Regions from separate parts of the Staphylococcus dromedarii genome, predicted to be linked through region 2. Evidence: predicted binding sites of a transcription regulator. Region 2 holds the regulator's gene; the other holds the start of a gene.
The links. The regulator LexA, encoded in region 2, represses DNA repair genes until DNA is damaged. The targets are predictions, from matches to a motif close to CGAACATATGTTCG.

Region 1 (3,897 bases), 680 kb from region 2:
TATTCTTTGTATGGCAGTAGGCTATCTTTATACAGGCGGTCCTTTCCCGATCTCTTGGACTCCACTAGGCGAACTATTCTCTGGCATATTTATGGGTATGTTTATTGTACTAATCGCTTTCTATATTCAAACAGGCAATGTACAAGGTTATGCTGTTTGGATTAGTATTCCAATCGTCATTACAATCGGATTAATCAATATGGCGAACAATATCCGCGACAGAGTCAAAGATGCACAAAGTGGTCGACGTACTTTACCAATACTTTTAGGTAAACAAGGGTCACTCTATTTCTTAGCAGCATGTTATATTTTTGCTTATTTATTTGTTATTTTTACAGCATTTTTCAAAGATGGCGGTTCACTATTCTATTTACTTGTTTTATTCAGTTTTCCAATGCCTGTGAAGGTATATCGCCGCTTTAGTAAAAATGATACACCACAAACAATGATGCCTGCTATGGCTGCCGCGGGTAAAACCAATACATTCTTTGGTTTATTATACGCACTCGGTATCTACATAAGTGCATTACTTGGTGGTATCTAATATTCATTCAAAAGAGAGACAATCCCTGTATGATTTTCAGGAATTGCCTCTCTTTTTTATTATTATTCATCTATTTGTATCAGTTGGTGACGTTGATTAAAGAACTGTCGATAACTCAAATAGGTCGCTACAAAAGCTGAAATAATCGTGGCTGTCGTATGTATAAACACAACCATTAACTGGAATTTTATCGCTTCTAAAGGGGGAACACCTGCAATAATAAGTCCTGTCATCATACCTGGAATAGATACAAGTCCGTATGTTTTCACAGAATCAATCGTTGGCACAATCGCCACTTTAATACTTTCACGAATGGCGTCTTTAGCTGCTAGTTGTGGTGCTGCACCGAGTGATAACTTTGCTTCAATCGCTGCTGTTTCTTTTCTAAAAATACGATCTAAATTTTGGTAGCTTAAGTTGATTGCAATCATCCCGTTACTACCAACCATACCCGCAATTGGAATTAATTCATTGGGCTTCATACTAATCGCACCTGTTAGTAGCACACCTCCTAAAGAAATCAAAGCACCTGACATGATAGCTGCAAAAGAAATCCAAAAAACATGTTTCATCACTGACGAGGCACGTTTTCTTGTATTTGCAGCAGCATTAATCATAATCACGAGGATTAATAATAGAACAATCCAAGTCGTTTCTAATTTGAATACGAATTCTAACATATATCCAATAATTACAAGCTGAATCACAGCGCGCACAGCTGCAATTATTAAGTCCTTTTCAATAAATAATCGCTCTTTGTATGAAATAACAATAGGCACTAACAACAAGAGTGCTGTTAAAGCTAATGATGTCGTACTCATCATGTGAGATGTACCTCCTTCTCTAACACACCATCTTTAATAATTAATTGACGATCAAAAGAACGATGACTCTGTTCATCATCATGTGTAATCCACATCACTGTCATCCCTTGAGCAACGAGATCAAATATTAACTTTTCAACGCGCATGCTATTCTGATGATCGAGTGCACTGGTAGCTTCATCTAGCAATAAAATATCAGGCTGATACATCAGCTGACGTGCTATCGTCACGCGTTGCTTCTCACCACCTGACATACGATGCACGCTATCAGATAATTGATAATGTTCCAGACCTACCGCTTTCATTAATACTTGTGCACGCTCTTCATCAAAGTCATCATTTCTAACAATAGATGGAAAGCGTAGATTATCTGAAACTGTATCGCCAAATAATTCGATACTTTGCGATAAATAACTGACGCGCAATCTCAATTCTTCGGGTGTATAATTTTCATAAGCTTGATTATCAAAAGTAAGCGTCCCTTCAGTCGGGCTAATCAAATCCCCAATCAAGCGTAGAAGTGTACTTTTCCCACTTCCAGATGGCCCTGTAATGGAAATAGCTTCACCTTTATTTACCGTTAATGATAAGTTTTTAATAATTGGCCGATCGTCCATCGTATAACTGACATGATTAAGTTCTAACATCCATTAACCCTCGCCTCTATATGTCATATAGTAGTAATCATGATGATAAAGTTTCTTTTGCGACTTCACTTCAAAGCCTAACTTTTTATATAAATATAAGGCAGCTTCATTATCATAATCACAGTTTAAACTCCAAGTTGTATGTGGGTCACTTTGCAGTAAGTCTTTCAAAAGTTGGCTAGCCACCCCACGTCCTCGATATTTTGGGAATGTCGCAACAGATTCAATATATGTATCTGTCACATCCGCCTCCATAACTGGTAATGGTGTCATCGTAGACAATGGAAGTCTTGTTGCCGCTTCTAGTGTTTCCCAAGACGACTCATAGGCCTGTTCATCACGCCCAGGGTATGCAATAATCATCCCAGCTACCTGTCCATCTATTTCATAAATGCGTACATGGTCTAAATGGTTTCGGTATTGTGCTTTGACCGTACTCTCTTCAATCGCTTTAATCACCTGTTCTTTAGAATAGCGTGTGATAATTTCCAATTCCATATCTTTCCAAATAATATATGTCAATTGTGCAATGGCATGTATATCTCTTTCTTCAGCTTGCCGAATCATCCACTTACAACTCCATTCTCATAAATATAATTTTATTGTAGCTTAATTCGTACTCTTTTTGAAAATAATTGTCTTCCGCGAATAGAATATACGTTCTATAACTTCATAAAAAAAGAACATATGTTCTATAATGGTTTATGAGGTGATGATGATGAATGATAAAAGTTTACCCTTACAATATCAACAAGAGACAGACTATCACAAAATACCTAGAGAATATTTAAAAACAAATATCCCTAAAGGACGTGGCATTGTAAAATGGGCCCCTTTTGCTACTTTACCTGAACAATTTGAACGCTTAAAACAAGCTGAGCAAACACAAAACAAACAAGCTCAACCTGTTTTGAGCGAAGACCAACTATATGAACTAAATTACATGCTGCATCTAAAATTATCTACACAGACACTTGGAACATTACAATACTGGTCTGATGGAGAAATACATACGCTTAAAGGTTATATTTTAAGTATTCATTCACAAAACAGAACACTCACTATGACAAACAAACAAAAAACAACGCAAGTATCGATCCCTCTCCATCAAATCTATCGCATTGATTAACACTTGAATGAACGTAAAAAGTGCAGATATTTGATCTGATATCGATTCAAATACCTGCACGTTTACCTTAAAGATAAAGTAAAGCCCTGACCTGCATCCTCAACACCCATCATATGATAGTGTTGAGGATGCGTGGCCCGATTATCCATGAAATATTAATAAAATAACGACCGCTACAATTTGTGCAACTGTTGTCGTTGCAATACGTCTTGTGTAAGCATAACTCATACCTAAGACAAGCTGACATACAAAAATAAATACAACGATCCACCAACGATCTAAATATATAAAGAACGTACTAGATACAACTGCACAAATTAAAATACTGATCCATGCATGATGAAATTTTCTATCTAACTCCTTATGAAGAATAGATCTTAGATAAAGTTCATGGCATGGCATGACAAACAACAGTGTAACAAGCATTTGCCATTTAAAGTAAACACCCGTACGTGATAACTGCCTAATCAAAGACATATAAGTTAAATCTTTCGTGATGAGAGAGAATACGACTTGGATGAGTACGAGTATGACACCTGCTATAAGTCCAATTCCTATAGATGTAAGTAGTCTCTTTGAAGTAATATCACGTTGATAAAAAACATAACTAATTCCTGCAATAAGCATAATACCAGTGTAAAGTTGCCAATAAACATTATGTTTTCCCCACATTATCATTAAAATCATGTGGAAAGCGATAAAACTTAAAATAAACCATAGTAGCGGCTTGTTAATAGTTTTCATAATACCTTA
Region 2 (3,897 bases):
GGTCACCACATTCAGTACAAGCTAAAGTTACATTAATACGCATGGTATTCCCTCCTTTGGTTTTAAAATAAATTGAAACCATTACGATTTAATATTTTATCACGCTTTTTTGGATTTGCCAACATTTTATCTTGCGTTTATGAAAGAAAATATGCTAGTATGTAAAACGTAATGATTACGATTTATAAAAAGGTGGTATAAAAATGGCTAAAAAGTCTAAAATAGCAAAAGAAGCAAAGCGTGAAGCATTAGTTGCACAATACGCTGAATTAAGACGTGAATTAAAAGCAAAAGGTGATTATGAAGCACTTCGCAAACTTCCACGTGATTCATCACCAACAAGATTAACAAGAAGATGTAAAGTTACAGGTCGTCCTCGTGGCGTCATGCGTAAGTTTGAAATGTCTAGAATTTCATTCCGTGAATATGCACATAAAGGCCAAATTCCAGGCGTTAAAAAATCTAGCTGGTAAATTTCATTCCCTTTGTTTACTTTATCCGTTAATGATAGTATATTATCATATGGATAAAATAAATGAGGGGTTTTTTAAAACATGAAAATTTTTGATTATGAAGATATACAATTAATTCCAAACAAAAGCATCGTGAAAAGTCGTTCAGAAATTGACACATCTATCCAATTTGGACCTAGAAGATTTAAATTACCAGTCGTTCCTGCAAATATGCAAACAGTGATGAATGAGCAACTTGCAGAATGGTTTGCAGAAAATGAATACTTCTATATTATGCACCGTTTTGATGAAGCGGCACGTATACCATTCATTAAACGTATGCATGAAAAAGGTTTATTTGCTTCAATCTCAGTTGGTGTTAAAGACCCTGAATTTGATTTTGTTGAAAAAATTAAATCTGAAGACTTGAAACCTGAGTATATCACAATTGATATTGCACATGGTCATTCAGATCAAGTTATCGATATGATTAAACATATTAAAAAACATTTACCAGAAACATTTGTTATCGCTGGGAATGTTGGTACGCCTGAGGGTGTTCGTGAATTAGAAAATGCTGGTGCAGATGCAACGAAAGTGGGTATTGGACCAGGTCGCGTATGTATTACTAAGATCAAAACTGGTTTTGGTACAGGTGGTTGGCAATTAGCAGCAATTAATCATTGTAGTAAAGCAGCACGTAAACCAATTATTGCAGATGGTGGTATTAGAACACACGGTGATATCGCAAAATCTGTACGTTTCGGTGCATCAATGGTTATGATCGGTTCTTTATTTGCAGCACATGAAGAATCTCCTGGTGAAACAGTAGAAATGGATGGCAAGAAGTACAAAGAATACTTCGGTAGTGCATCTGAATATCAAAAAGGTGAACGCAAAAACGTAGAAGGCAAAAAAATGTTTGTTGCACACAAAGGTTCACTTAAGGATACGTTAAAAGAAATGCAAGAAGACTTACAAAGTTCAATTTCTTATGCAGGTGGCAAAGATGTTGATTCATTAAGAAAAGTAGATTATGTCATTGTGAAAAACTCTATTTTCAATGGTGACAGAGATTAATTTAAAATAATGATTGATGATATAGAAAAAGCTCAGGGCACAATGCCTCTGAGCTTTTTTGATAATAAGTAAGGAGTTTTATTGAGAAGTTTATACGAGTAAAATATCATATTGATCCTGTTGACTACATTTCTCTAAATAGACCAATGACTTTCCCTAATACTGTTACATGTTCTAAATAAATCGGACTTAGCATACTATTTTCAGGTTGTAAGCGATAGCGATTTTTCTCTTTATAAAAGCGTTTAACAGTTGCCTCATCTTCATCCGTCATCGCAACGATAATATCACCATTTTCTGCAATAGATTGACTACGTACAATAACTTTATCTCCATCCAAAATACCCGCTTCAATCATACTATCACCCACAACATTTAATATGAAAATTTGTCCATTGTGCGTTGAAGTAAAATGTTCTGGTAGTGGATAGTATTCTTCAACATTTTCAACAGCAGTAATCGGCATACCAGCCGTTACTTTCCCTATTACAGGTACAAAAATTGTTGCTTCCATATTTACAGGTTCGCCCATTAATTCATGAACAATTTCGATAGCACGTGGCTTAGTTGGGTCTCGACGAATATATCCTTTTTCTTCTAGACGAGAAAGGTGCCCGTGTACAGTAGAACTCGAAGCTAAACCAACGGCCTCTCCAATCTCACGAACACTTGGTGGATAGCCTTTAGATTGTACGACCTGTTTGATAAATTCAAATATTTCACTCTGTCTCTTTGTTAATTCTCTCATAATTAGCACTCCTCCGTTAAATTTAAGACAATTATAGCATATTACACGAACATGAACAAACATTTGTTCGTCTTTTTGTTGACACGGAACATTCGTTCTGTTAAATTACTTATACAAACAAATGTTCGAGGGAGTGTATGAAGATGATACAACGTAAATATTCTGAAATGGTCTTATTTTTAATGGTGTTTTTAGCATCGGTTGTATTATTTTTCACTTTTTTTATTATGATAAGTCACAATGGGCAAACAGAACAAACGTACGAAATGACTGATCATACTTTAAAAAATAGTGAACAATATGAGTCTGCACCTCATCAAAGTAATGAGGATAGTGTATTTGCAATTACATTGAGCGAGTAAACAATATTGAAGGCAACACCTGCTAGATTTTGATGTTGATTGTTTCGCAATTATTTCATTAAGTAGAAGTGTTTGGTTTTTGCCCTTATTTCTGATATATTTTTTGTAAAGAAATTGACGGAGGGTTGCAGCATGTTAAGCCAAGAAAAACTAAATCGTATTAATGAATTAGCAAGAAAGAAAAAAGAACAAGGATTAACAGAAATTGAAGCGAAAGAACAATCAAAGTTAAGAAGTGAATATTTAGAAACATTCCGTGGTAGCTTTAAGGCACAGATTGAGCAAACAAAAGTAATTGATCCCCAAGGTAATGATGTGACACCAGAGAAATTAAAAACAATTCAAAAACACAACAATCTACGTAAATAGTTGTCACATTTTTCACAAAAAATATTTAATGATTATGATGGATTTATTAGGTATCCAATATGGCTTTCAGTTATAATATGGATATGAAGAGAAATAGAAGGGAAGTTATTTTATGTTCGATAAAAATGATACTTTAGCAGTAAATACTTTGCGTGCATTGAGTATTGACGCAATTGAAAAAGCTAATTCAGGACACCCAGGTTTACCAATGGGTGCAGCGCCAATGGCTTACACGTTATGGACAAGACATCTAAATTTCAATCCAAAAGCTGATCAATATTTCAATAGAGATCGATTTGTATTATCAGCTGGTCACGGATCTGCATTATTGTACAGTTTATTACATGTATCAGGTGCTTTAGAGATGGACGAGTTGAAGAACTTTAGACAATGGGATTCAAAAACTCCTGGACATCCTGAGTTCCGCCATACACAAGGTGTAGATATTACAACAGGACCATTAGGACAAGGATTTGCAATGGCAGTTGGTATGGCAATGGCTGAAAAACATTTATCAGCAAAATATAATCAAGATGATATTTCTGTTGTAGATCACCACACATACGTTCTTGCATCTGATGGTGACTTAATGGAAGGTATTTCACATGAAGCGGCATCACTTGCAGGTCATTTAAAATTAGATAAGTTGATTACGCTATATGATTCAAATGATATTTCATTAGATGGTAAAACAAACAAGTCATTCTCTGAAAATATTAAGCAACGATTTGAAGCATATGGTTGGAATCATCTTTTAGTTGAAGATGGTAATGACTTAGAAGCGATTAATCGCGCTATTGAAACAGCTAAAGAACAAACAGGACCAACAATTATTGAAGTAAAGACAATTATTGGTTATGGTTCACCAAATAAATCTAATAGCCAT

Region 1: a site for LexA is predicted at 2,696-2,709, ahead of MUA88_RS03275 (YolD-like family protein). Genes of this name have one in related genera too.

What each region holds. Positions count from the first base shown of each region.
Region 1 is NZ_CP094718.1:662,638-666,534, reverse strand. It holds gene MUA88_RS03295 (1,4-dihydroxy-2-naphthoate polyprenyltransferase) at 1-544, shown strand, start outside; gene MUA88_RS03290 (ABC transporter permease) at 607-1,368, opposite strand; gene MUA88_RS03285 (ABC transporter ATP-binding protein) at 1,365-2,015, opposite strand; gene MUA88_RS03280 (GNAT family N-acetyltransferase) at 2,019-2,582, opposite strand; gene MUA88_RS03275 (YolD-like family protein) at 2,728-3,144, shown strand; gene MUA88_RS03270 (CPBP family glutamic-type intramembrane protease) at 3,286-3,888, opposite strand; gene MUA88_RS03265 (YkvS family protein) at 3,895-3,897, opposite strand, start outside.
Region 2 is NZ_CP094718.1:1,345,336-1,349,232, reverse strand. It holds gene rpmG (50S ribosomal protein L33) at 1-43, opposite strand, end outside; gene rpsN (30S ribosomal protein S14) at 204-473, shown strand; gene guaC (GMP reductase) at 555-1,532, shown strand; gene lexA (transcriptional repressor LexA) at 1,657-2,280, opposite strand; gene sosA (DNA damage-induced cell division inhibitor SosA) at 2,424-2,642, shown strand; gene MUA88_RS06560 (DUF896 domain-containing protein) at 2,775-3,011, shown strand; gene tkt (transketolase) at 3,124-3,897, shown strand, end outside.